One region of the Bacillus sp. AFS031507 genome, then DNA from elsewhere that is predicted to be linked to it. Evidence: riboswitches for the same ligand, from Rfam matches in the RefSeq annotation. Region 1 holds a riboswitch; each other region holds the start of a gene.
What was found. A riboswitch is a leader RNA that binds a small molecule or an ion and turns the genes downstream of it on or off. The one in region 1 is predicted to bind cobalamin.
Positions count from the first base shown of each region.

Region 1 (9,956 bases):
CAAGATGTAGAAGAACAAAGCAAATACAATGAACTTCTGGATTTTATTCAAGAAGAAATCATCCATACAAAATCACCAAGAAAGTTTCTTATTCAAAGTGCCCTATTATCATTAAAGCAAAACCCCGAATCACTTTGGAAAAAAGAACTAGGGCAGCTTAATGAATTGATCGAGTCTTTTTATAGTGTGACAGAGTCGGAAGAAACAAACCCCTAATCCAAGGATTAGGGGTTTGTTTTGTGTAGGTAAGGCTTTTATTATTTGAAAAGCGTTGCTGAATTTCCCAAATAAAGTAATTCCTTGAATATTGTTTTACCACCACGATTGCATCTTCACCATTTTTTGTAAATATTAACCCTAAACCCATTTGTTCTTGAAACTTCCATCCTTTTGATTTCATATATTTTTTTACAACATTATAGCTGCTATCTTGATTACTTTCGGATAAGTACCTGCTTCGTTTATCTGTTTTTGAGAACAGCTCAAATTCTGAATCGCATAAGTGAAGCTTCATTGCAGAAACAATTAATGGTATTGGATTTCCCTCCTGAAAAAGCGCAGAACCAAATCTGCTGACAACTAGACCAAATCCTATGACCAAAACAATCACTAGGGTAACGGCCATTTTTCTAATCCCCTCCACCCGTTCGCCTCCTTATTTATCTGCTTCTATTAAATTTGACGACGGATGGGTATTTTTGGTTTCAGTTAGAAATATTTCATTTTCATTAAAATTGTTTTAAGAGATCGGTAATGAATTTATAAATTAGTATTAAGAGTAGTTTATTAAAGGGAAAGCAGCAATAATAGGGGTATCAAAATAGACATGATCAATGCGGAGGTAATCATCGCTATGCTCCCCATGACCCCTTCTATTTCTCCCCATTCAAATGCACGGTTGGCACCAATTGCCTGGGCTGAGGTTCCTAAAGCTAATCCCTTAGCAATTCTGCTTCTAATCCGAGTAAAATTTAAAAGAAATGGCCCAACCATTAAAGAAAAAACCGCTGAAATACAAACAAACAAAATCGTTAGTGACGGTATCCCCCCTAATGACTGGGATACTGATAAGGCAATTGGAGCAGTGACCGATTTTGGAATAAGCGACAACATAATTTCCTTATTCATGTGCAAATACTTCGTCAACAAGACAATTGAAATTACCCCAGTTATTGTGCCTGGCATAACCGCCCAGAAAATAATTACGAAATTTTTTCTAATAATTCTTACATGTCTATATAAGGGAACAGCGAGTGACACAGTGGCAGTTCCTAATAAAAGTGAAAATATTCCTGTTCCAGAAGAATATTGGGCCACTTTAATATGAGAAAGCGTCAATAAACCAATGATGAACACAGTTACTGTATATAACGGATTTAACCATGCCTTGTTATAAGTTTTAAACACCTTATTTCCTGCTACATAACTCATAACAGTAATGCTGGTACATAACAATATATTAGAAATCATTGTTCCCATTTTGTTTACTCCTTTTTCTGTTAGTTTCTAAATACTCAGCAATAAAAGCTGTAACAAGAAGAACAACCAGGCTGCTTGCTGCTAGGATGATTGCTAATTTTATTCCTTCTACTCTAAAAATCCCTGCAAAATGCCAAACACCTACGATAAATGGAATAAATAGAAGAGTTATATGTTTGATATGCAGCTGGGCGGCTGCTTCGACCCATTTGAGCTTACAAGCACCTGACATTAATGCAATGAATAAGAGCGCCATACCAATAATACTTCCAGGGACAGGAAGATCAAGCCAAGTAACGAGTCTTGTTCCAATCAAATATATAACTAAGATTGTGAGAAACTGAGCAATAGTACGAACCATTCGGCTCCAACCCCCTGCATTAAGATTAATGCCCCATTATTTTTTAACAAATGGGGTCACAATTTATTTCTCTAAAGTCAGTATCGCATACCTTTTTGAGTTTTTCTGTAAATGTGGAATGGTATCTAACATAGATTTATTAAATTTGATTTAATACATGGTAGAATAACTTACGTTTATTTCGAGTTACCTTCATAAAGCAAAAAAGCCGATTCCCAATAGTAGGAGCGGCTAAAACTGAATATTTAATACCTATTTAAGAAAGGATTTAGGCATGACAACAGCGACGACCTCTCCACGAGCACAGAGAATATCATTCGCATAAACTTCTGTCTCAACCTTAAACTTTTTAGGGTGTATTTCATGGACAGTTCCGATTGCTTTTAATGGTATACCATGTGGAGTGGGCTTGAGAAAGTTCACATTTAAGGAAGCCGTTACGAATCTTGGGGGCTCCTCTCCATCACCAGCTTCATGTCCATTTTTTCGATGAAGCGCCAATGCAGCAGACCCTGTTCCATGACAATCTATTAAAGAGGCAACAATGCCGCCATAAACAAAACCTGGAAGTGCTAGATGCTCTGCTTCTGGTGTGAATATAGTTACTGTTTGTTCACCCTGCCAGCCAGTTCGAAAATGATGTCCCCCTTCGTTCAATCGACCACAGCCATAACACCAGGCGAAATCATCCGGATAAACATCCTGAATTGCTTTTAAAACTTTATCTTCCATTAATTTCTCCCCCTTCACCGAAAACGCTTTCATAGACATGATAACATTGTTAAAATTCCCTGGTCAATCAATAGACAAAATATTAGAAAATCCAAACATTTCACATAAGTCAGAAAAGGAAAACCCTTGTGATGCAAGGGTTTTCTTCTGAATATTTCGGTAGTAATAACAAATAGACTCTATATGGAGCAAATAAAAACAATTAGACTACTAATTCCAAACTTCCTCTGCAATTACCCTATACCCTGCTTCCGGCTTAATTGATCCAAAAAGATAGTCACGAATCTACTACACCGATCAATATCCTTCATTTGGAGGTTAACCTCGATTTTTAGGGTGGCAATTAAATTTGTGTGTACGTAAAGCATATCCTTAAATTCATCAACAGCTCCGCAAAACTTCGGGTAACCACTATCCCCTGTGCCGATTACACCTGTCAGTACCTTTTTTACGTCCTGAGTTTCGAATGCACGATATAGCTCCATCATTTCTTGAGGAATTTCGCCATTTCCCCAAGTATAGGTTCCGATCACTACAGCCTCAAATTGGGATAAATCCCTAACTCGAAATTGCTCGATCCGAAAGAGAGAAACCATTACATTCTTCTTTAAAAATAAATGGAAAATTAGTTGAGCTAATTCTTCAGTATTTCCTGTTTTGGAAGAATATACGATGGCAATTTTCATAATTCATCGAAACCGTTTGATTGTGTTACCTTTGCATAGCTTCTTGACTTCTGTTCAAAAAAATCGGATTTTGTTCCATTCATCATTTCATCACTGAAAACATGGATCCAAGGCATAGGGTTTACCCTTTCTTTATATAAGTTCTGTAAACCTAGCTGTCGAAGCCGCTTATTAGCAAGATATTCGGTGTATCTTTCGTACTCGTTCAATTCAATACCATCTATATCCTTCAAAATCATATGTGCCCACTCTTTTTCAAGTCGGACAGCTTGTCCAACCACTTTATATACATAATCAATGTTAGCCTCTGTATGTAAATCCGGATTTTCTGTTAAAAGTATTCGTAGAAACTGTGCCATGAAATACGCATGCTGCATTTCATCCCGTTGTATATAGCTAATCATTGTACTAGTCTTAAGCATTTTTTGCTGGCGGGCAAGATGATAGAAAAAAGCAAAGCCAGCATAAAAATAAATACCCTCTAGATTAATAGAATTCACACCTAGTTGAAATAAATTTTGTGGTGTAGGATTCTCACGGAAACATTCATATGCATCTAATATCAGTTGGTTTCTTTTTTGAACGATTGGATCATTTTTGGCTTGATTGAACCAATCCTTTTGTTCATTTAAGGGGACAAGAGAACTTAATATATAGGAATAGGATTCATTATGAACTGCTTCCTGCTGAGCGATGACAGCAAATATTGCTTTAAAGCTAGAATCCGACACATAATCCATCACTTGACACATGGTAGGGGTCTGCAGGCTATCTAAACAAGCAAGTTGTGTATTTATTCGTAAAAAGACATCTTTCTCCGTTGAACTTAGAAAGTCCCATTGCTTTATATCATCTTGCATATTAATCTCTTGAGCTTTCCAAAAGTTTGACAATAAAGTTTGATATAAATCGTATATCTGAGGATAAGCAATATCATTCCAGTTGAGCAAGCCTGATGATTTTCCGTTGATAATACCGGTTGATTTATTGGGAAACTCAGGGTTTAACAGTTTTATTCTTGATAGCGGTAAATGAATATCCATAAAATAATCTTCTCCAATCTATTCTTAAAAGATGTTAGCTATGGCAAGCCTCACATTCGTCAATTTCCGTTTGAGATGTGCTTCTTACATAGTACGTTGTCTTTAATCCTTGCTTCCAAGCTTCCATATGCAGGTTGAGCAAGTCCTTTGCTTTTATATCGTGCCTAACATATAAATTAAAGCTAATGCCTTGATCAATGTGACGCCCTCGTGCCGCATTCTGTTTAATACTCCACACTTGATCTAATTCATGTCTGGACCGGCGATAAAAGTCGTACGTTATATGGTTTAAATCAGGTGCGGTAACTTTAAATTTAAAATTCTTCTTTTCCTCTGCATATTCAACAGAATAGATCGGATCTATTCCATCAGTGGAACCTCCTATTTTGGCTGTTGATGAGTTGGGAGCGATAGCCATTAACCAACCATTTCGAATACCATGATTTACGACATCCCTTTTTAGTTCAATCCATCTTTTCGTTTGGTAATTTTTCCGATCAAAATAGCTCCCAGTATGCCATTCTGAATCTTTAAATAGACTATAAGACCCTTTCTCCTTGGCTAGTTCCATTGAAGAACGAATGGTATAAAAGGCGATATCTTCATACAAGCGATCCGCATACGTAACAGCCTTTTCAGATTCCCAATATATACCTTTAAGTGCTAAAAGGTGGTGCCAGCCAAATGTACCAAGACCCACGGCTCTGTACTTTGTATTTGTTAGTTGAGCCTGTCCAACTGAGATTGTATTTAAATCAATCACGTTATCGAGCATTCTTACTTGGATCCTAATTAAACGCTCTAAAACATCTGCAGGAACTGCTTTTGCCAAATTAATAGAAGATAAATTACAAACAACGAAATCACCTGGTTTACGAACAATCACGAGATTGCCATCTTCATTTTGGTATTCGTTAACTATGGTCGTAGCTGACATATTTTGAGCAATTTCTGTACATAGGTTACTGCAGAAAATAGTTGTACGGCCCTTGCCTAATACATGCTTATTTGGATTTTGCCTGTTTACTTCATCACGATAGAACATGTATGGTGTTCCTGTTTCTAATTGAGCAACCATTATTCGTGTCATAATATCCATTGCACGGTAGGTTTTACGAGGAAGAAGCTGGTTACCTGCGGCCTCTTCATATTTCTCGGTAAAGTATTTAACATCCGTTTCATCATAAAAATCCTCAAGTCCGAGAAGGTTCCCTTTTTCATCCTTCCAGCCCATAAATTGTTTTACTTGATGGGGACAAAATGTATGCCACTGCCCGATACTTCTTCCATCCTCATCTTTCTCTTCTAATTTTTTCATAAATAGGTCTGGTATGGTGACACCCGTGAAAATGTCATGGGCTTTACGACGTTCATCTCCATTATTGGTTTTCAAATCGAGAAATCCGTTCATGATATCTTTATGAAACAAATCTAGATAAACAGCAATGGCACCTTGCCGTTGACCTAACTGATCGACACTGACAGCTGTATTATTTAGCAATTTAATCCATGGTACAATTCCAGAGGAGTTTCCTTTAAATTTCTTAATATCGGAACCTAGGGCACGAATTTTACCATAATAGATCCCAATACCTCCGCCATCCTTACTTAGCCGAGCAATATCCCAATTATTTAAATAAATGCTATCAAGGGAATCGTCTACTGTATCAATAAAGCAGGAGGAAAGCTGCCCAAAGCTTTTGCCCGCATTCGCTAAAGTAGGGGTAGCAACTGTCATAAATAAATTACTTAGTGCCCAATATGCTTCCTTTACAAGCTGTAAGCGGATGGACTCCTTTTCATCCTTCATAATCGTCATGGCAATAACCATGAACCGCTCCTGCGGGAGTTCATATACGTTTCTATTATGATCTTGAGCAAGATAACGATCCGCTAGTAAAAATAACCCTATGTAATTAAATAATAAATCTTTATCTGGATTTATCTCTTTTGCTAGTTGATCGATTTCATCTTTACTATATAAACTTAGGAGATCATTAGAATATATACCTTTATCAGTCAATTCTTTTATTAATCTATAAAAGTCTCCATATTTTAAAGAACGATTATAGCATCGACTTTTTGCAGATTTTCCATATAATTCATTCAGATATAAACGGGCAGCGACAAATGTCCAATTCGGTTGGTCCATTGCAACTTGATTTATTGCATAGACTAAAGCTTGTTGGTTTGCTTCCACCTCTGTTACTTCCAGTTCGCTTATACGGTTTTTAAGCTCAGTTGTATCCATCTGATATTTTTCTGTAACTTGATTAATAGATTCTAAAACATAATTGAAATCAACTTGAAGCTCCTTTGTTACCATTTCATTTCCCCCTATAATAAAAAAATCCGCTCAAGGGGAATTGAGCGGATGAAACGATAACACTACAAAAGGACTAAAATAAAAGTATCCAATGCCTCCTGTCGCCACCGTTCATCTTCTCAATCCCCGAAGAAGTTGAAACAACTTAAGAAAGACAGGTCTCCTGACTCATGCTTCATCCTACTTTGAACCCTTCCCATATAATTGCCTAATATATTAGACATTTCTTATACAGTGGTTTGCTCATTTCGTCAGCATTTACAGTTGCGGGGGCAGTTCTGGATTTACACCAGATTCCCTATTAAGCCACAATGGCATCGTCTCTTAAGGCTAACACAATATATAGTTTGATTATTATTTATTGAAACAATATATAGTGAATCAATTAATTTAAATAATAGTATAGTCACCAAAATAATTCAAGTCTATTATTAAATAAAAATGAAACCTATCTGGTTTAGTTTCCGTATATTAAGAAAGTCCAAGGTGAAAAGGGGCAATTTTATGGGGAACATTTTTCTATTTACGATGATCATTGGAATAGCTTCAGCACTTGTTTTAATACCCATTTTTAAACATGAAGAGGCAAATAAAAAAGTTGATAAAAAACAAAAAATCGGCGTCTTCATTGCTGTTATGGTTTTTCTTATGCTTCCAGTGTTTTCATTCTTTTATTTTAGTAATTTTGATAGAAACTTCACTTCTTTATGGCCGTTAGCAATCTTCCTAACTGTAGGCGGAGCAGTTCTTGCCAAAGGCACAGAAAGAAAGATTAAAGGACTTCTCTTTCTAGCAAGTCTAGGTCTAGGAATTTATTTCTTAACCGCCTTCATTTTTAATGCCGATGAAAAATATCAAGTAGCAAAGATGGATGCAAAGGTAGAGATTCAGACCTTTGATGAGAAGGAAACACCAGCTAGCGTTCCACCGCAGTTTGCACGTAACAAAATGAAAAAGGCTTTTGGGCAAGTACCGAACACAAGCTACTTTGAGCTTGGAAATCTTCAGATTCAAAAACTGAACGGTGATTATGTATATATTGCTCCCGTTGAATTTTCTGGATTTTTTAAATGGTGGAAAGGTGAAAGAACTCCTGGTTACTTTTCATTAAGTGCAACGGATTCTAGCGCTAATCCAAAATTTATTAAGGCCGAAATGGTTTATACCCCTTCCTCTTATTTTAATAGACAAATCGAGCGGCATATTCGCATGCAATATCCCAAGAAGATTTTCTACGGAGATGTTCAATTAGAAATTAACGAAGAAGGAAAACCTTTTTACATCCGTACTTATGGTGAATTTATTTCAGCCCGAAATGGATTTACGGCCAAAGGGCTAGTCGTAGTTGATTCTAAGAGTGGCGCAATGAAAGATTATCATATTTCAAATGTCCCCGAATTTATTGATGGCGCGGTCTCACCTGAGGCAGTTAGTCTGCAAAACAGCTATTATGGGAACCTCGTCCATGGATTTTGGAATAGTAAATTCGGAAAATCTGACGTGAAACTCCCATCTGATGAAGGAACTGAGTCAAATGTAAGTCCGATCTTTGATGAAAATGGAAAGATGTATTATTTTACTGATTTCACAAGTCCTAAAGAAGGCGTAGATTCTATGCTTGGTTACTCGTTAACTAACTCAAGGACGGGAAAAGCAACTTACTATACCGGAAATCCAGAGCAATCTTATATGGATTCACAGGGTGCCTTACAGATCATTGAGAAGAAATTTATTGAAAAGAAATGGCATGGGCAAATGCCGATTCTTTACAATTTTTACGGAGAAGCAAGCTGGTTAACGTCTGTATTGGATTCGAACGGTTTTCTGCAAAATTACTTTATCGTCTCTGCAGCTAATCCAGAAATTTCTGTGTACGCCAATACTCCAAATGAGGCCCTAAAACAATATAAAACAGCCCTACAAAGAGGCAAGGGCACTGTAGACGGCAGTTCTAAAGCGGATGAAAAGCAAATCAGCGGAACAGTGGTGAGAGTCTATAAAGAACAAAGAGAAGATTTCACCATTGTTTCTTTTTTATTAGACAATCGCCAAAACTTTATCATCTCTTCGGAAAGAGTCCCGCTAGCTATCTACTTAAAAGAAGGAGATAAAGTAACCGTTCGCTACTTGGACACTGGCGGAGACTTCCTGCCGGCAAAAGAGTTAGTAATAGATGCATTACAATAGGGAAACAAAAATGGGTGTCAGGCACTAATTAGTGCCTGACACCCATTTTTTAAAACACCAAGTTTGTCACTGAACCCTTTGTATTCTATTTTGAATGCCATAAGTGAACGGTTTTGGCTGGGCTTTACTGAAGTTAACTAATGCATCAAGGTCAACGGGTCCGACTTCTTTGTTTTTAGCTTGAGTAAATACAGTAAATCCATCTCCGCCTCCAGAAAGAAAAATATTCGCTGTCACAGAATAGGATTTATTAGGATCCATTTCCGTGCCATCTGGAAGCTTGGTGCTCACTACCCTTTGCCCTGCTGGTTTATTTGGATCCCAAGTATAGCTTAAGCCAGAAATCTGCAGCATGTTCGTTTTTGTTGCCCCCCACTGCTGGTTGAGCAATTCACGGATTTGCTGTCCCGTCATCGACATTTTGACAAGATCATTATTAAAGGGCTGAACTGTGTAAATTTCTCCCCAAGTGATATCGCCAGGGTCAATATCGGCTCGAATACCGCCAGGATTCATAAAGGCTAATTCGGTATTCAACGCTTTCCTTTGTGCATCCGCAATGAAATCGCCAAGCACTGACTCACCATTTTCATTTTGCTTTGCCGTCAGACTTTCAGATGAAGAGCCAACAACTCGATTAACAATCGGTTCTATTTTTGATTCATAGCCTTCTATCATTTTCTTTATTTCCGGATCGGGCTCGATTCCTTCTTGAAAGGTAGTTACAATCTCAGCTCTTTTTGAGACAATATCCTTTGTTTTAGGATCTATCTCAAGATCAACATCAGAGAAAGCAGTTCCATAGGAATAGGATTGAACAACTAGTTTATTGTCAATCGTTGCGTTCATATAGGCATGATTATGGCCGCCGAAGATGATATCCACTTCATCGTCGACCCGGTTTGCGATATCGACAAGTTGCCCTTTTGGATTTTCTCCGTTTGGACCTGATGTACCAGGGTTATGTGCTAAAACGACAATCGATTTTACCCCTTGTTTTTTCAAATCCGCTACATTCTGATTAATTGCTTCTACTTCATCGGTGAATTTTAATCCTGCCACACCGCTAGGCAAAACAAGCTTTGGAGTCTCAGTAGTTACCACACCGATAAAACCAATGGGCATCCCATTTACTTTGATCA
Region 1 is NZ_NUOW01000025.1:202,074-212,029, reverse strand. It holds gene COE25_RS22370 (TetR/AcrR family transcriptional regulator) at 1-216, shown strand, start outside; gene COE25_RS22365 (hypothetical protein) at 158-643, opposite strand; gene COE25_RS22360 (LrgB family protein) at 787-1,479, opposite strand; gene COE25_RS22355 (CidA/LrgA family protein) at 1,460-1,840, opposite strand; gene COE25_RS22350 (PaaI family thioesterase) at 2,093-2,572, opposite strand; gene COE25_RS22345 (flavodoxin domain-containing protein) at 2,806-3,258, opposite strand; gene COE25_RS22340 (ribonucleotide-diphosphate reductase subunit beta) at 3,255-4,301, opposite strand; gene COE25_RS22335 (ribonucleoside-diphosphate reductase subunit alpha) at 4,336-6,627, opposite strand; cobalamin riboswitch at 6,764-6,965, opposite strand; gene COE25_RS22330 (hypothetical protein) at 7,132-8,814, shown strand; gene COE25_RS22325 (bifunctional metallophosphatase/5'-nucleotidase) at 8,881-9,956, opposite strand, start outside.

Region 2 (9,956 bases), on a different contig from region 1:
CGACTGCAACCGTTCGACAAGTGAAGAAAGCCCGCCTTCAATCGCGATTTTTTCGCCGGCGAATTCAGGAAAAAAAGAAAGCTGTCTCTTTCCTCCTATTAATAGTTCACTTTCATAAATCCATTTTTCGTACATCGGGAGCAGGCTCACTTTGCCTTCATCCCCGATGCCGATCATTTTAATTGATGCCATTCTTTCGCACCACCTTTCCTAACATTTCCCCCTTCATGGTATAAAGGGTCGTATCTATATCGATCCCGCCATCGACTTCCTTTAACGCAGCAAGGCAGCAATGGTCGCTTAGCATTTCGAAAAAGGAAAGATGGCCCTGTGCTGTCATCATATCTCCAACCTGTGATGCCGTATTGGCCGTTCGAATTTGCTCAACCAAAGCGGCATCAGCACCGGTACGGCTTGCCACCTCCGCTAAAAAATCAAAATCTACCGGGGCACTTTTCGAGTGGACCATCATGATCCCCATTGCCACCTTTGAGAATTTCCCCATCATGCCGACCATCGACACTCTTTTTACCCCTTGCTTCTTGCATTGTTTAAGGGTAAAACCGACAAAGTCACCCATTTCGATAAAAGCTTCCTCAGACAGCTCGGGGAATTGCTTCATGGCATTTTTCTCGCTCCGCCCGCCTGTTGTAATGACAACGTGCTCGCAGCCACTGGCCCGGGCAACACTAATAGCCTGGATGATGCTGGCCTTATAGGCCGCTGTGGAAAAAGGAACGACAATCCCTCGGGTACCGAGGATAGAAATCCCGCCAATGATTCCTAAGCGTCCATTGAGTGTTTTTTTGGCGATTTCTTCACCGGCTGGTACGGAAATGACGATCTTAATCCCTCTCGTAATCCCGAATTCGTTTAAAACCCCTTCGGCCGTCTCACGGATCATTCTCCGGGGAACAGGATTAATCGCGGCTTCGCCAACAGGAACGGGCAAGCCGTCCTTTGTGACCCGGCCAACCCCAATTCCCCCGTCAAGGACGATACCTGGTTCATCGATCCATGTCACGGTGGAAACGATTAAGGCCCTGTGGGTGGCATCCGGGTCATCACCCGCGTCTTTAATCGTACTGGCGGTAGCCGTTTGTTCCGTCACTTCACAGCTTTCTATCTGAAAGGTTGCAAACCGCTTGACTGGCAAGTAAATGGTCGATTCTGTTTGCGGCTCACCGGTTATTAATGCCGTTAGCGCCGCTTTTGTTGTCGCCGTTGCACAGGCCCCTGTCGTATATCCTTCCCGCAGCTTTCCTTTTGGTACTTCCTGCATGGGTTATCCCCGTTCAGCCATAATGGAAATGGCGTTTAATGCAGCAACAGTCACGGTACTGCCGCCTTTCCTGCCAATATTGGTGATGAATGGGATATCGAGCTTGGCTAATTCTTCTTTTGACTCAGCGGCGGAAACAAACCCAACTGGCAGACCAATGACAAGACCTGGTTTCGCTTCTCCTTCTTTAATCAGGCGGATGAGTTCGAGTAAGGCGGTTGGGGCGTTCCCGATGGCAAAAATGCCGCCGTCCGCTTCTTTGATCGCTTTTCGCATCGAAATAATTGCCCGTGTGGTATTTAACCGTTTGGCTTCTTGTACCACATCCGGGTCAGAAATATAGACCTTGATTTCTCCGCCGAATTTTTGAATTCGCGCTTTATTAGCCCCGCTTTGAATCATTTGAACATCGGCAACTACCATTTTCCCGCTCCGAATCGCACGGATGCCGGACTGAATAGCATCAGGATGAAAGAGGACGCTTTTCCCGAGTTCAAAATCAGCGGATGCATGGATGATGCGCTGGACAATCGGATATTGCTCCTCGGTAAACGGGTGCTCCCCAATTTCTTCATTAATCATTTCAAAACTTCTTCCTTCGATCTGTTCCGGTTGGACGGTTAACGGTTTAAATTCGGTACGAAAATCCATTTCTCTCACTCCTGTATTTAAAATGATTGTTCTGGTGTGACGGTTGGTGTGGAACCAATCCTTTTATCTAATTCTGCGATGACATCAATAAAATTAGCATAGACGGTGACATAATTCAGTTTCGGGCGGCCAATAAGGATGACCTCAATCCCCAGTTCCTTGGCCGCTTCCACCTTTTCATCGACCGATCCGACTTTCCCGCTCTCTTTCGTCACCATTAAGGTCACGCCATATTGCTTATATAGGGCTTTGTCGAACTCTTTTGAAAATGGTCCCTGGATCGCAACAATATTTTTCTGCAGCAGCCCTAGCTGCTCACATTTTTCCATATTATCCACACGAGGAAGCATCCTGGCGATCAAGCGGATGTCCGGGTTTCCTAATAGTTTTTCTGTGAAAATTTGAAGCGTCTTGCTGCCAGTCGTCAGCATCACCACGCCTTTTTTGGCCAATGCAAGCTCCGCTGCTTCCTGGTAGCTTTCGACCACTATCATGTTGTCATATTGAAAAGTTTGTGACTCCCGTTCATACCGGATATAGGGGATTCCCGCCGTTTGGGCCGCCTTGATTGCGTTTTTCGAAGCTTCTTCCGCAAATGGATGACTTGCATCGACAACCGCTAGAATCCCTTTTGTTTCAATCAACCCCACCATGTCTTCATCCGTTAATCTTCCTACTTGAACAGGTATCCCTGACTCCCTTAATTCAACCGCTGCATTTTCTGTGACAACGGAGGCCAAGAGATCGAAGCCCTCCTTTTTTATTTCTAAAGCAAGGGCTCGTGCATCACTTGTACCGGCTAATACGAAAATCATCCTCTATCTCCTGCCTTTTGCTCTGCATGTTCGTGATCATGGTGATGGTCATGGGCATGGTCGTGATGGTGATGGTCATGGCCGTGATGATCATGGTCATGATCATGGTGGTGGTGATGATCGATATGTTCCATCACATTGAGACGGTATTGGCAGGTATCGCAGTTCATCTTCACCTCATCACGGAGGGCTTCTTCCACCCGATCGATTAAAATCGTCTGTAATTTTGGATGATAACCAAAATAGTCAGCCAACTGAAATTCAACCGTGGAATATTGATTTTGAATAGGAACCATCATATCTTCTAACCGTTTAATCAGGATACCGGTGAATAGAAAGTAAGGCAGGATTACCACTTTTTTTGCTCCAAGCTTAATACAGCGCTCAATCCCTTCGTTCACAAGGGGATTGGTCACCCCCATAAAGGCAGGTTCGACGATTTTATAGTTTGTTTTTTCCCATAGTAATCTAGCAATTTTATATAAATCGCTATTCGCATCGGGATCGCTTCCGCCCCGTCCTAACAAAAGGACAGCCGTATCGTCTTCGATGGATTCTAAATTCTCGCCAATTTCCATTAATCTCGTTTTTAGAATTTCAAATGTTTCCTCATGAACTCCGATTGGCCGGCCATAAGTAAATTGAACAAGTGGATATTTATTCTTCGCCTCATCAATCGCTGCTGGAATATGAATTTTGGAGTGTCCTGCCTGTAAGAGCATGATTGGAATCACGACAATATGGTCGGCCCCTTTTTCCACACACAGATCGATTCCTTGATTAACGGTTGGTCGTTCAAATTCTAAAAAGCACGTCTCCACCAGGAAAGAATCGTCCCAAGTCTTTCTCATCTCACGGATGAACTCGCGAACCTGCTGATTTCCCTCTTGATCTCTGCTCCCATGCCCCACAAATAAAATTGCTTTCAAAATATTTCCTCCCCTTTGTTTGTAAATGCCTAACCTGCCAATTGACCGCTAGACGTCTCCCCTTTACTCCCCGCAAACAGCCGCTTCGATTTTAAGGTTTGGTGTGATATCCTGGTACACAAAACCTTGAACCTCTTTGACCCGTTTAAAAAATTTATAGAAACGTTCATTTGGATAGCCCTTTTGTTTGTACTCTTGAACAATCCCCTCTATGACCCCGACAATTTGGTCCGGTGCGATTCCTTCCTCTACGATTTGGCCGGGATGTGCCGATCTTCCGGCTACCTTTGCCCCTAGAAATAAATCAAACGCTCCTTTTCGGTAAACAATGCCAATATCCTCTTTTACAGCTCCGTAGCAGGCCATACCGCAGCCATTTACACCCAGTTTTAATTCCTTAGGAAGTTCCATTCCGCCAAGCTTTTCATGTAGTTCCTCTGCATATGGAATGGAATCCTTCTTTTCTCCGTCACAAAAATCACAGGCTTTTACGGTTAATACGTCGCCAACAGGAGCAATCAAAAAGTTAGCCGCCGTTAGTTTTTCAACAATCTCATCAGGCTTAGAGGTTAAAATTTGCAGCTTCATAAAATGGTCTTGTGTGTATTCCATGACACCTTCTTCTCCGACAAGTTGGGAAAGAATGACCATCTGATTCGCGGTAAATTTTTTATTGGCGACACCAGGGCTGACCGCTACCTCCAAAATAGATTGAAAGTCTTGCTTCACCAATAAACCTTTGGTTAGGCCATCGTTCTCACCAAGGATCATTTGCAAGGCTTCCTCAGCCAGCTCTCTTGGCGACTCTTTCACTGAGGTTGGGGTGACTAGTTTTTTGTTCACCGGTGTTACTTCTTCCGTTTGCTCCAGTGCCCATGGTTCGGCTTCCTTTTGCAAACGCTGATGCGGTTTCAACGGCTGTATTGCCTGATTTAATGTATACTTCCGCTGATAACCGCGCGGAGTGATGATCAAGCCGTCGTAGAAAAATGTGGAGGAGTTTCCAATTAAAACGGTGGTTAACATACCAATTTCATGTTCGAGCATCTCTTTTAAATTGGTTAAGACGATCTTTTGACTATCACGGTAAGCACTCTTTACCAATCCTACAGGGGTTTCTGGTGAGCGATATTTTAGTAGAATTTTTTGAGCTTCCATGATCTGCCGTGTTCTTCTCCCGCTTTTTGGATTATATAAAGCAATCACAAAATCAGCTTGAGCGGCCGCTTCGATTCGTTTCTCGATTATGCTCCAAGGTGTCAAATGGTCACTTAAGCTGATCGTACAGGCATCATGCATGACCGGCGCGCCTAATAAAGCAGCACAGGAGTTGATGGCAGAAATACCAGGGACCACCTCCACTTCTACCCCTGAGTCTTTTTTCCAGCCTTTTTCGATTAGCACTTCGTAAACCAGTCCTGCCATTCCATATACACCGGCATCACCGCTCGAAATGACGGCTACCGTGTAACCGAGTTCGGCCTGTTTCACTGCCTCCTGGGCCCGGCTCACTTCTTCTGTCATTCCTGTGCTGATGATTTGTTTTCCAGCTATTAATCCCTTGATTAAATCAACGTAGGTTTTGTAGCCGATGATGATATCACTTTCTTCGATGGCTTCTTTTGCCCGTCCGGTGATATGTTTTTCATCACCAGGGCCAAAACCAATAACCAATAATTTGCCTTTCACACTATTACGCCACCTTCCAAAATTTCAAACTAGAATCCAGCTACTATCCGCTGTTAAATCTTTTCTTTAACAGCTTTTTGTACTCCTGCAATGCATTCCGACCCTTCTGGCTGTATGAATCCTTCTTCGGAATATTGATAAATCGCATGCTCCTGAGGGCAATGACCTTCCGCCAGATGACGCTTTACAATCGTAGTTCCCACTTCTGGGGTTACGTTTTTATACCAAGTTCCTGACGGATAGACGATGGCAACAGGTGCATCCTTACATCTCCCATTGCATCTTGTTCTTGTTGTATGTATCAGTGAATCTAAGTTTAAATTGGTGATTTCATTCCGAATTGCTTGTGTCGCTTCCTCCCCACCCTTTCTCATACAGCTGCTGCCGTTGCAAATGAAAACATGGTGTTTCGTCCCTTGTAAATTCCAAGTAGTCATGTCACACTCTCCTTTTCGTTTTTTACGTAAAAAAAGCACCCCTATGGACATAGGGGTGCAGAATATATACACACAAAAAAATAGCTGTGTATGTTCAGCACTTCTACCTATGTTCCCGTAGGTTGATTGAAGTTATTAGGTAAAGGCAGGTCTCCTGACTTAGGTTCATCATCCATTGCGTCTTCCCGAATTCCTTCAGTGACATCTGCAATAAACTCCCCATACAGTGGCGGGTACCGTGACGGATTTAATCCGTACTTCCCTATTAAGCACATATTCGTGCACCTATCCTAATCTATTCAATTGTTAAAAAGGCTTGTTCCTTCTAAAGCTAAACTATGAGAATTAAAAATGATTTAGAATCATCAAAACGAAAAAATCCGTTCAACATTAGTTGAACGGATAAAACGTCAGCACAAAGAAAGTTAATAAATAATCCTTTTTGTCCAAACGTTCCATCTTCTCAACCCCCGAAGAAATCGAAACATTAAAAGTTAAGACAGGTCTCCTGACTTGTGTTTCTTCCTACTTTAGACCCTTCCCGAATCGTCAATAAATAAACGGTCCAGTGGTTTGTCTATTTCGTCCACACTTACAGTTGCGGGGACAGTTCTGGCCTTTCACCAGATTCCCTATTAAGCCCTAAGGCATCTTAACTAATTGTTAACAAATTCATATGTAATTTTAAGAGATAATAATTATACTAGTCTAACAAATAGAATATTTCAAGTGCTTTTTTTATTCCCTTATATTATTTTCGGGGATCGGCATAGCTATCGGATTGGTGGATACCTACAACAACTTCTTTATCCCCATTCCCTATTTAAATGCCCTATTAGTTATTATTAATCTTGGTGAAAGGAATCGGTAAATGATGAAAGAAAACCTAATTATGACTTTATCAATCGACACCTTTTAACAAATATGATTGATAATATAGATGTGGTAATTCCCTACCTTAAATTTCCAATCGAGTGATGAATGAGGTTCGGAAACTTCAACCTCAGCTGATCGGAAGTAGAGTATTCCTATGGCACGATAAAACGATGGTTTAAAATAAAAAAGTTTATATACCGTTCTTGTTACAAAAGGGTGTCCCTATTTTTAAGGACACCCTAGCTAATTTTGGATTAACAATTATTCCATTAGACCTCTTATGTTAAGTAAAAAAAATTTGGTTCATTTCTATTATAAAAAGGTCCAATTGTTACATCTCCCCACCAAAGGTGGCCACCGTCTGTCTATCAGGAACAAACGCCTGACCATTCCATTTCAATACAGTTTGTACATATCCCAGACTGTCCGCATTATACCTGCCAGCTATCCTTTGATACGCTTCGAGTTCATATCTATTATCCCTGTTAAAATCAATCGGGTATAAACCAGACAAGGGATTCACCCACCCATTAATAGGAGCCTTTAATATACCTTGGGGGTTATAGATTTCCGATAAATATTCCTTCCCCTTATAAGTAAGGTCAAGAATATACTTTTCTCTGAGATGATAACTGATTACCTTTGCTTTGTATTGATTTTCATATGTCACATCGTACCTATAGGAATCATTGAATGCATCCGAATCAAATATTTGCCTTATTTGACCGTTCATATAAGAAAAGATATACGCATAAACCGTGCCGGCGCTTCCTCCGGTGTCAATAACCACTAAAATATCTTCCCCCTTGTTGCCTGTCAAATCACCTAGAAAAAGTGTGGGGTTGTATCCTGAGTTATTTTTAAAATGGATGTGATCATAGTGATGTGTTCTCCCATTTTGGACAACCAAAGTGATATCTTTCCAAAATGGACTATCAGGAGTTTTATATGCCGTAAGATAAACATTATCCTTTATTCCGTCTCCGTCAATATCACCCCTCTTTACCGTTAAAACTGTTGGACTATTGGTATGAAGTTGTCTTGTATCAGCAGATTGCAGTTCGGCCCGTATTTCTAAAAGTTTGTGCTTTGAAGGATAAGGATTGGGAAAGGACAAAGCCATATCAATCGTTTGAAGTGTTTCATTTGTTAATCCGGCTCTTGCCTGCGTTTTAGCCAAACAGTACCAATAATAGGGATGATTCGTCTCACGTATTTTTGTGTAATAGTGATGCAGTACTTTATTAAAATCATTGGTGTCCATTTACAACCCACCTGTCTTATTATTCTCCATATAGATTTATGTTCAAATCCACAGGAGCATTCCAAGATCTGGTCTACATGGGTTATCGACTAGTAGGTTCCATTTTTTTCATATAAAAAAAGCAGCCTACCTGAGCTATTATCAGCCATAACCTGCTTTTTTCGTTATGTTCATCTAGAATCAGTTTTATCACCTAACAAGTCTATAGGAGAAATGTCTCCACCCAACCAGATTGCTTGAAATCCTAGCTCGATAAAAAGTTAAGGGGCTGCCCAAAAAGTTAAGTACCCGCCTTTTTGAACAGCCCCTTGTTCTATTTAATCAATTCTTTAAGTGATTAACACGGAAAACCGATTTGAACGTTAAAAATCCCCTGCATTTTTGATGATAGGATTTTCGCTCATCGTCCTTAATTTTCTAATATCAAGACGAATGAGGAGTGAAACGGCTAGAGCTATGACGAATATCCCTGAAAAAATGACCCAGGATACAAAAATTGGTCCCACTAGACCAGCTGCAGCCCATGCAGTTAAAATATACCCATGAATGGCCCAAGCTGCTTTGTTCCAAATAAATCGCCGATATAGGCAGTTATAGAGGCGAATCCTCCTCCATAACAGGTCATGATCATATAAACAAGGATCGAAAAAAGAATTCCCACTGCTATATTTGGAAGCATAAAAAAGGCAACGATTTGAAAAGCAAAAAATAGTGTGTAAACATTCGGACTTCCGATGTAGTCGGAAATGGTTGCCCAAGCAATCCTTCCTGATCCGTTAAATAACCCCATGATTCCAACCATTGCCGCTGCTCCGGCAGCCGACATCCCTGCTAACTCTTGAGCCATTGGAGAGGCAACAGAAAGAATCGCGATTCCATAGGTAATATTGATGAAAAGCATCACCCACAATGCCCAAAACTGTCTTGTTCTGACTGCCTCATTAGCGGTCAACTGACGAAGGTCCTCTTTAATTTTTTTAGTACCGGACTTTTTGGCTGCTGCTTCTAGGCTCTTAGGGACCCATCCCTCTTTTGGCGGCGCAAGATACTGTGCAGAACAAAAGATGATAATGAAGTACGCAGAACCAAGAATATAGAAAGTGTTTGAAATGCCATATGTATGGATTAAATGATTCATAATCGGACTGTTTATCAATGAAGCAAAATCAAATCCCATGATGGCCAGTCCAGTTGAGAGGCCTCTCCTGTCAGGGAACTACTTTACCAGCGTGGAAACAGGTGTGATGTAACCAACCCTCAACCCAATTCCTGCAATCATACCGTAAAATAAATAGAGTAATAGCAATGATACTATATGAATGGCTAAACGTTGTATTTCCCAGCTGTGAGTTGATTTCAAATCGTACTTACTCGTGAGTAACGATCATTTTGGAAGTTGCTAATGCGGCTCGCTGCCTTGCCTCTTCGACTGATTCTCCGCTGCTTAACACAACTGCCATACGACGTCCTACTTTTGTTTCTGGTTTTCCAAAGACCCTAACCTGTGTATCTGGGATGGATAAGCTTTCAGAAATTCCAGCTATTTGGTAGGTCTTGCTTTCCTTAGTTGCTTTAATCGTATGACTTGCACCAGGTTTCAATAGCTGAACATATGGAATCGGGTAGCCTAAAATTGCTCTTACATGTAAGGCAAATTCGGATAGGTCCTGCGTTACCATTGTCACCATCCCCGTATCGTGAGGCCGTGGTGACACTTCACTAAAATAAACACCTTGTGGAGAAAGAAATAATTCAACTCCAAAAAGTCCGTACCCGCCAAGAGCATCAGTGATGTTTTTGGCGATATCCTGCGCTTTTGCGATTTGTTCCGTTGACATGTCATGCGGCTGCCAGGATTCAATATAGTCACCATCTTTTTGAACATGTCCTATTGGTGCACAGTAGGTTGTTCCTGAAATGGAACGGACTGTTAGTAGTGTAATTTCCGATTCAAAATGGATAAATTCCTCGACAATCACCCGAGTTTTTTTGGCTCTTCCACCTAAAATAGCC
Region 2 is NZ_NUOW01000004.1:11,148-21,103, forward strand. It holds gene cbiE (precorrin-6y C5,15-methyltransferase (decarboxylating) subunit CbiE) at 1-192, opposite strand, end outside; gene COE25_RS06695 (cobalt-precorrin-5B (C(1))-methyltransferase) at 179-1,282, opposite strand; gene COE25_RS06700 (precorrin-8X methylmutase) at 1,286-1,933, opposite strand; gene cobK (precorrin-6A reductase) at 1,951-2,748, opposite strand; gene COE25_RS06710 (sirohydrochlorin chelatase) at 2,745-3,677, opposite strand; gene cobJ (precorrin-3B C(17)-methyltransferase) at 3,741-5,366, opposite strand; gene COE25_RS06720 ((2Fe-2S) ferredoxin domain-containing protein) at 5,420-5,803, opposite strand; cobalamin riboswitch at 5,931-6,107, opposite strand; cobalamin riboswitch at 6,285-6,473, opposite strand; gene COE25_RS06725 (VCBS repeat-containing protein) at 7,011-7,943, opposite strand; partial or broken gene COE25_RS06730 (OFA family MFS transporter) at 8,306-9,270, opposite strand; gene purT (phosphoribosylglycinamide formyltransferase 2) at 9,311-9,956, opposite strand, start outside.
Region 2: another riboswitch for cobalamin. It lies ahead of COE25_RS06720 ((2Fe-2S) ferredoxin domain-containing protein); the one in region 1 lies ahead of COE25_RS22335 (ribonucleoside-diphosphate reductase subunit alpha).

Region 3 (9,956 bases), on a different contig from region 1:
ATCACGTGCTTCATACACATTCATATTTCCGACAAAATCTGTAAGCCTGATAACTGGATAGTAATTCCCAATTAACCAAAGAGCCTTTCCAAAAATGGAAAAGGCCCTTAATTTAATTGTTAAGATTAGATTTAAACAGTTTGTTGTTGCTGTTGGCGTAGGTTTCGTGCGGCTGACACCATATTTTTTAGCGATGCAATGGTTTCTTCTTCATGACGTGTTTTTAAACCACAATCTGGATTCACCCAGAACTGTTCTTTTGAAATAATTTCTAAACTATCGTTTAAAATCGCTTTGATTTCTTCTAGACTTGGTACACGTGGACTATGAATATCATACACTCCTAAACCAATACCAAGTTCATATGGATTTTTTTTAAGAGATTGAATCAACTCCCCATGACTTCTAGACGTTTCGATTGAAATCACATCTGCGTCAAGGGCACGAATCGGCTCAATAAAGTCATTAAACTCGCAATAGCACATATGTGTATGGATTTGTGTTTCATTTTTCACACTAGAAGTTGCTAACTTAAAGGCATTTACCCCCCATGCTAAATACTCAGCCCATTTTTCTTTGCGTAATGGCAGTCCTTCACGTAATGCCGGTTCATCCACTTGAATAATGGCAATGCCTGCATCTTCTAACGCTGCAATCTCTTCTCTTAGTGCTAAGGCCAGTTGGTTGGCTACTTGTTCACGTGAAATATCATCGCGGACAAAAGACCAATTTAAGATTGTGATAGGACCTGTTAACATCCCTTTCACATACTTAGACGTTAATTGCTGTGCCGCTTCTACTTCCTTCACGGTCATTGGGGCTGTCCACTCGACGTCACCATAAATAATTGGTGGTTTTACACAACGTGAACCATAGGATACAACCCACGCTTTTTCTGTAAAGGCAAAACCTTCTAGCTTTTCTCCAAAGTACTCAACCATATCCGTCCGCTCAAATTCACCATGCACTAAAACATCCAATCCTATTTCTTCTTGAATTTGAATCCAACGAGCTGTTTCATTTTTTAGAAACGCTGCATACTCAGCGTCTGTAATTTCCTTTTTACGCCATGCTGTACGTGTCCGTTTTACTTGAACTGACTGAGGGAAGCTGCCAATGGTTGTGGTTGGATAATCTGGTAAATCTAATGCCTTTTTCTGCAAAGGCTGACGTTCTTTAAACGTCATTGAACGAGCAAAATCCTCTTGTGTTACTTGTAATACTAGCTCTTTCACACGTGCATTTTTCCTTGCCTTATGCTGTACTAATGCTTCAGTTGCTATCATACTTTGTGAAACGCTCTTATTTCCTGTCCAAGCCTCGTCACGTACGTAAGATGCGATATGTGATAACTCAATTATTTTCTCATCGGCAAATGACAAAGCATTTGTCAGTATGGCATCCAGCTTTGTTTCTGCCTTCGTCGTCACAGGTACATGCTGTAAACTACATGAAGACTGAATCCAAGCTTCTTTTACACCGCTTAATAATAAAACAGCTTTTGTATTGAATGCTTTTTCAGCCAAATTTGCCCGCCAAATATCCCGTCCATTTACGATACCAATTCCTAATACTTTGTCTTGTGGGAACCCGTTTTTTCGAAGTGAAGCCATATTCTCTTCGGAACCATGAATGAAATCAAGACCAATCCCTGCAACAGGTAATTGAGACAGCTCTTCATACGCTGATAGTCCTTCAAAATAGGTTTGCAACATGATTTGTGCAGCCGGTACTTCTTCTGCTAACTGTTTGTAAATTTCTTGCACTAGTTTTACATCATCTGCTGTTAGTGAAAGGGTTAGTGCTGGTTCTTCCACTTGAATCCACTTTGCCCCAGCATCTACAAGTTGCTGCAATACTTGAGCATATAACGGTAAGAGTTTTAAAATAAACAATGCTTTCGATTTAGCATCGTATCCTTTCGCTAAGCTAACAAAAGTAAAAGGACCGATCATTGTAGGCTTTGTAATAAGACCTAATTCCTCTTTGGCTTCTACAAAATAATCTAAAATGTAGTTCTTCGTTAATTGTAATGACTTGCCTTCATACTCGGGCACGATGTAGTGATAGTTGGTGTTAAACCACTTTGTCATCTCACAAGCCACAACATGGCTTGCCCCACGGGCCATTTCGTAATAAGTGGTTAGATCGACTTCATCACCTGTCCACTTATAACGATTTGGAACCATACCGAACATTGCCGCATGGTCAAGCATACGGTCATAAAGGGTAAAATCCCCAACTGTTAGTAACTCTAAGTCTAATGATTGCTGGCGCTTCAAATTATTCAAACGATTCGTTTTCATCTCGAAAATAAATTGCTCCTCTGATATCGCACCCTTCCAAAAAGATTCTATACAACGTTTCCACTCCCGATTATCACCAATGTACGGGTAACCAATGGCAGTACTAACTAAATTCATATTTCATTCCTCCTTATTTAAATTTACATATTCCCAAGTAGAACAAAGGCGCAAGCGCCCGTTTAGCTGCGTATGGACTGGAGCGCTCCAACTGAGATAAAGGAAACACGGAGAGCGTAGCGCATTCGTGCTTGACCTATCGTAGGGCGGAGAGCGAAGTCCACTAGCAGTTGGGCGCTGGAGCTGGATTCAGAGAACTAGTTCACGTTATCCAAAATAAATGATTTGATAATCTCCTATACAACAAAAAAGCCATCTCCACAAAATGGAAATGGCTCTACAATCAAGTTTAAGTTTTGCTAAAAAAATATGCATAAACATAGCTACTCATAACTCGTTTGTCGTACAAAAGAATGTCACCACCTATTTCCACGTAGGTATTTGGTGTGTACTGGAAATTGGCAGGTCTCCTGGCTTATCATCATTGCTCCTCACACCTTCCCATCCTAAGACAGTGGTATTTGTGATTCACTCCGATTTACAGTTGCGGGACAGCGACGGAATTACACCGTTCTTCCCTTTTAAGCCAAGCCTTAGCTTGGCACCAATTCTTACACGATATGTAATTTTCACTAACTATAGCATATTAATAATATGAAGTACATAATTTTCTGAAAAGTAGTCAGTATGATGAGAGTTCTCTCACTCACCTTAGGATTCTATTTTGCATTCGCATCGGGTTGATGAATTCCGAATATATTGCCTTCGGTATCAATATAGTATCCCTGCCACGCCATTCCAGGCAGGGCATATTTGGCCATTGCGACCTTGCCGCCATTCTCAATAATTTTAGCTTCCGTTACATCGTAATTTTCCACTCCCATTGTACAAGCAAATGCATTCAAAGCTTGGTTTGCTTCCGGTGGAGCACTTTGCCGCTGCATCAAAGCACCATTGATCCCAAGTTCATTCTCATCGCCAGTCACTGCTCCAAAGTAAGGCATTCCTGCATACTCACTCCAATCTTGAAATGACCATCCGAATACCTCTCCATAAAACTTCTTTGCCCGTTCCATGTCATTGACATGAATTTCGAAATGAACTAATCTTCCCATGATTGCCTCCTAATTAAAAAAGTAATTATATTCGCTTCTAGCAAGTTAGTACTTATGTATATCTTGGGGTTATGATGCATTATCTTATGTTAGCAAAACTAAGGATGAAGCCAACTTTTCAATTTGAGCCAAAGCCTAATATATTTCCTCTTTATTATAGGATAATTGTTGGAATATATTCAATTTTTATAAAGATTAAATATTTTTACTTATTGTAAAAAAATATTTATTATGGCTAGACACCTTAGAATGGTTAGATGGAATGCAAATTGTTACATATGAAGGTAATTACTACTATAGAGTTATATGGATACGGAGCGAAATTGAAGAATTTAGCAAACAGTCTTAAAACATTAGCCAAAATACACTCTTACACTCCCTTCTATTTTTGCTGTTGCTAAACAATTCTGTATAAAATTCAGGATTTGTTTTTGATCCCAAGTTAAGAAATCACTTTCTGACAGAGAATCACCATTTTTATAAAATTGCTTGTAGGCATTCATAGCCTTTTCAATTTGTTGTATCGAGAAGGTAGAACTGTCGCCTGATCCACTAACTCCTGCATAGTAATTATTTGCATCAAGTAAATTATACAGTATGGTAGCATTATAATTCCCCATGCTAAAACGAGCATAAGCAATTTCTTTTCCTGCTTTATTGTGTCCTGATATATCGTGACCCATTAATTATCCTCCTTCAGATATAAATTTACTTACCAGAAATAATTAGTCTTAGGAAACTTTTAATGATAATATGCTTACATGGTTTACCTATCCTTTCAGGTCTATTTTTTTATTAAACAATTTTTCTTGAAATAACATGGAAGAAATGGGTGTTAAAGTAGAAAAATGTGAAGATTCAATAAGGAGGTTGTTCATAAACGTTTGCATAATTTCAAAGTTGGATTTATTCTTCAAGGTTTTCATTAAATCATTGTTTTGATGGGGAAAATGATGGTGGACAGAAACGCCAAAAATTGAAAAAGTAATTATTTTATTGTCATGTTTCCATTTTGCTACCTCCTCAGATAAAATAATATCACATTAGAATTCATATAAATTTAGTCTTTTCAAAAGCTTTTCTACAATTATGTGAACATATTAGTAAATCATTAAAGACCTTTAAAAGGCAACATCCAAAGTGTACTGCACCCCAAAAGTTAGAGTGAAATCTAATTTTTGGGGTGTTTTTGAGTGGCTAAATATAGTGAAGGATTTAAGTTAATGCTAGTAAAAGAGTATCTAGAAGGTAAATTGGGATATAGATTATTAGCACAGAAGTATGATATGAAAGACTTTACACGCATTTTGAGATGGGTAAAAGTTTACGAAAAATTTGGGGAGAAAGGGTTAATGAGAAAGAAGAACAAGGAAACTTATTCTGTTCAATTTAAGCTAGATGTTTTAAGCTTTATGAAAAGAACAGGTTCTTCAGAGGCAGATACCGCCCTTCAATTTGGACTAACCAACCCTTCTATGATAGCTTCATGGAAGAAAGCTTTTTTGGAGGGTGGTCCTGAGGCCCTGGATAGACCGAAAGGACGGCCATCCATGTCTGATAATAATAAGAACAAAAGAAATAAAAAAATTGCAGAAGAAAAAGAAATGACGTACGAACAAAAATTGGAGAGAGAAAACGAACTTTTGCGTTTAGAAGTAGAATACCTAAAAAAGTTGCGAGCTTTTCAGATGGATCCGGAAGGCTACCTCGAAAAGCACAAGCAGCGCTATCATTCGAACTCAAAGAAACCTTCAAACTAAAAGATGTTTTAGAGAGAGTTGGTATTCCTGAATCTTCGTACCATTATCATATAAAAGGGATGAAGAAGGAAAATCCAGATCACGAACTTGAAGAATGTATTCAATCCATTTTTGATGAAAATAACGGAAATTATGGATATCGTCGTATCCAACTGGAATTGAAAAACCGTGGTAATGAAGTGAATCATAAAAAGGTGCGACGCATCATGAATAATCTCGGAATTAAAGTGGAGAAGTTTAGTAGAAAATCACGTAAATACAGTTCTTACAAAGGAACTACAGGAACAGTTGTCAAGAACCGTATAAATCGTCGTTTCCACACAAAGGTGTGTCATCAAAAATTAACAACAGATATCACAGAATTTAAGTGTTCAGACGGTGTAAAACTGTATCTGAGTCCTATTATGGATATGTTCAACGGTGAAATTCTTTCGTATGGGATAGGTATGCGCCCAACCATAGAATTAGCGCTCAGCCCTCTGAAGGAAGCTCTTGAAATAGTAAAGGATTCTAAGTTTAGAACCACTGTACATTCTGATCAAGGCTGGCATTATCAACATAATAAATGGGTAAAAACACTAAAGAAAAACAAGGTGTGCCAGAGTATGTCGCGGAAAGGAAACTGTTTAGATAATTCACCTATGGAGAACTTTTTTGGGTTACTGAAACAGGAAATGTATTACGGAGAAGCACTGTGCCCATTTGAGGAATTAAAAAAGAGAATCGAAGAATATATCAATTATTATAATAACAAGCGTATAAAGCAAAAATTGGCAGGCATGAGTCCGGTTCAATACCGTATCCACACCAGCCAAATAGCTGCTTAGTATAAGGCTCTAACTTTTGGGGGTCACATCAAAAGGTTAGTTGCCTTCTTTTAAGATGAGTTGCGCCACACACTCCACATGCGTGGTCATCGGAAACATATCGACCGGCTGCACTTCCACCGTTTTGTATCCACCGTCCTCCAATATCCGTAAATCTCTTGCGAGGGTGGCTGGATTACATGATACATAAACGACTTTTTTCGGTTTCATCTCAATAATCGTCTGCAGCAAGGCCTCGTCACAGCCTTTGCGCGGCGGGTCAACAACCAAGACATCGGCCACATTACCTTCCTTATACCATTTCGGTATAACAACCTCCGCTTCCCCTGCAGCAAACTCTGTATTCGTCATCTCATTTAACGCCGCATTCCGCTTAGCATCCTCTATTGCCTCTGGAACAACTTCCACACCGAATACTTTCCGGGCTTTTTGTGCTAGAAATAGAGAAATCGTTCCGATTCCACAGTAAGCATCAATGACACTTTCTTCACCGCTAAGGTCCGCATATTCTAGCGCCTTATCATATAACACCTTTGTTTGAACAGGGTTTACTTGGTAAAAGGACAGCGCGGAAATGGCAAATTTCACATCCCCGATATAGTCATAGATGACTTCATTCCCCCACCAAACGGTCGTTTTTTCCCCCATGATGACGTTTGTGCGCTTCGAATTGACATTATGGACGATTGACTTTACCTTCGGGAGCCGCGCAACAATTTGCTCAACCAGCTGATCTTGCTGAGGGAGATCCGCCGTCCTCGTGATAATTACTACCATGAGCTCTCCCGTCTGCTGACCATAACGAGCCATAATGTGTCTGAGTACACCTTTATGAGATTCCTCGTGATACGCACGAATCCCTAGCTCGCTGCATATTTCCTTTACCGTCTGGACCGCTTCATTAATTTCAGGCAATTGAATGACACTTTCATTCGTATCAACAATTTCATGGCTCCTCGGTTTAAAGAAGCCAGCAATCAATTTGCCATCCTTCTCCCCAACAGGTACCTGTGCTTTGTTGCGGTAATGCAAGGGATGGTCCATCCCCAGAATCGGATGAACAACAACATCCTCCAGTTTACCGATCCGTGTAAGCACCTGACGGACCTGGTTTTCCTTATATTTGAGCTGACCTTCATAGCTGATGTGCTCGAGCTGGCAGCCGCCATATTTATGGATATCACCGCTCTCAATATCGACTCGGAACGGGCTTTTTTCATAAAGTTCGACCAATCGCCCAAAGCCGTACCCTTTGCCTGTCTTAATCACCTTCACTTTTGCCTTTTCGCCAGGCAGTCCGTTCGGGACAAATAACGGGTACCCATCCACCTTGGCCACACCCGCTCCGTCATGGGTTAAATCTTCAAAAACTACATCTATGTAATCATTTTTATTAACCGGTATTATTCTGCTCATTCGTTTCTTCCTTTGCTTGTTTTGACTAGCTAAGATTGTAACACAAAGCATGACTGTTTGTGAAACTTGCAAAGGACAAGATCCTTTTTTCAAAAATAACCAAGAAAATTGTCAGAATTTTTTTATTTCCAAATATAATAAAAGTGTATATGATTAAAACAATCTCATTACTGGAAGGAGTGGATAATAATCAAGCTGATAAAAAACCTGTCCATTCCGTTACTCTTTGCCTTCCTTTCTTTCACCTTTAGCCACTTTTCAAATACACTTTCACACTCTCATACTGATTTCAAAGCAATCATCAACGTAGATGATGGCAAGGTGAAAGATCAATGGGGTGATAACAAAAAGCTGCCCGTTGTTATACAAACTCTCTTTATCCTTACGACCATCCTTTCAGCAGCACTAACTCCACTCATTTATTTGTTCATAAGTTTTCACAAAAGCTTTATTTTTCTCATTCCTATCTTTCATCAATCAAACTATGTGATTCACCCTCCCGAATCATAAGCTAACACCATAATAAGGGAGGAAATTAATATGTGGATCCGCTTTGTAATCATTGGCTTCTTTTCAATATCAGCCGCAAGTATGCTTACCTATCAGGGTATTGAAATTTTCCATGCCTTTGTCGATTTCTTTAAACAAAAATAAACGAAGGGCAGACTCAAAAGGGAAATAACCCCCTCTTAAGTCTGCCCTTTTTTATCAAAAGAACGCCTGATCGTTACCTTTTCATTGCCTCTACCTTGTCTTTAACCTCTTCAATATTTCTCATCTTGTTATCCCAGCATTTTTGACTCAGGTCAACTGGATAATCTTCTGGATTCGTAATCCGCTGATACTCGCCCCAAAGTGCATCGAGGTTTTGCTTCAAATAATCACGGGATTCTTCCAAGCAAGGCATTTCATAAACAAGCTCGCCTTTAGAAAAGATTTCTTCATGTAATTCTTTAGCCGTAAAGTTGGTAACCACCTTATTCATGTACGTATGGGTTGGATGGAACATTCGCAGCCGTTTTTCAGGCATCTTTTCGTCTGCTAACGCAATATAATCTCCTTCGGCATGGTGGTTTGTATTATTGATGATTCGATAAACCCTCTTCAATCCTGGAGTTGTAACTTTTTCCGGATTGGATGAGATCTTGATCGTATCTTCCATTTTTCCGGTTTCATCCTCAATAGACACAATTTTATAAACCGCACCCAGTGCAGCTTGGTCGTAAGCCGTAATCAGCTTTGTGCCAACTCCCCAGCTGTCGATTTTGGCGCCTTGTGATTTCAAGCTCATTATCGTATATTCATCTAAATCACTTGAGGCAACTATCTTTGCATTGGTGAATCCTGCCTCATCGAGCATTTTGCGCGCTTCCTTTGAAAGGTAAGCAAGGTCGCCGCTATCAAGTCGAATTCCGATAAAATTAATTTTATCGCCTAACTCTTTCGCCACTTTGATCGCATTAGGAACACCGAGGCGGAGTGTATCATATGTATCCACCAAAAAGACACAATCCTTGTGTGTTTCGGCATATTTGATGAAAGCCGTATATTCATCTTTATAAGCTTGGACCATCGAATGAGCATGTGTTCCAGATACTGGAATACCAAACAGCTTACCCGCTCTTACATTGCTTGTTGAGTCAAAACCGGCGAGATAAGCTGCTCTTGTTCCCCAAATCGCTGCATCCATTTCCTGGGCCCGTCTTGTCCCAAATTCCATCGCCACTTCATCGCCCACAACTTGCTTGATGCGGGATGCCTTCGTAGCAATTAATGTTTGATAGTTCACAATGTTAAGCAGCGCCGTTTCAATCAATTGGGCTTCACAAAGCGGAGCCTCCACACGTAAGATCGGTTCATTGCCAAAAACAAGCTCGCCTTCTTTCATCGCACAGATTGTTCCCGTGAACCGGATATCTTTAAGATATGTGATAAAATCTTCTTTGTAACCTACTTCATTTTGCAAATACTCGAGGTCTTCCTCACTAAAGCGGAAGCCTTGAATAAACTGGATTACTTTCTCCAATCCAGCGAATACTGCATAGCCGTTCCCGAACGGAAGCTTGCGGAAAAATAGTTCGAAGACCGCGCGTTTATTATGTATCCCATCTCTCCAATACGTTTCTACCATATTAATCTGATATAGATCGGTATGCAGAGTTAAACTATCATCGTGATAAAAGTGTTTCATAATCAGACCTCCGAAATACTATTTCAGCTTTTCCTCATTATAACCAATATTACCCTCGAAAGTCTATTTAACTATCGCTCCTAGGGATTGTTCAAAATGTCCGAGAGCCCATTCATGACCACCCTGATTAAAAGAAGCCACGGCATCCTTATATACCACAATCTTAAATCCTTTATTGTACGCATCTACTGCTGTATGAAGAACACAAATATCGGTGCAGACGCCGACCAAATGAACTTCTGTAATTCCGCGCTCTCGTAATTTGATTTCAAGGTCTGTTCCCG
Region 3 is NZ_NUOW01000036.1:108,125-118,080, forward strand. It holds gene metE (5-methyltetrahydropteroyltriglutamate--homocysteine S-methyltransferase) at 132-2,423, opposite strand; cobalamin riboswitch at 2,807-2,987, opposite strand; gene COE25_RS25725 (VOC family protein) at 3,083-3,478, opposite strand; gene COE25_RS25730 (hypothetical protein) at 3,832-4,161, opposite strand; gene COE25_RS25735 (helix-turn-helix domain-containing protein) at 4,672-5,238, shown strand; gene COE25_RS25740 (IS3 family transposase) at 5,139-6,065, shown strand; gene rlmD (23S rRNA (uracil(1939)-C(5))-methyltransferase RlmD) at 6,102-7,481, opposite strand; gene COE25_RS25750 (nicotinate phosphoribosyltransferase) at 8,209-9,672, opposite strand; gene COE25_RS25755 (cysteine hydrolase family protein) at 9,736-9,956, opposite strand, start outside.
Region 3: another riboswitch for cobalamin. It lies ahead of metE (5-methyltetrahydropteroyltriglutamate--homocysteine S-methyltransferase); the one in region 1 lies ahead of COE25_RS22335 (ribonucleoside-diphosphate reductase subunit alpha).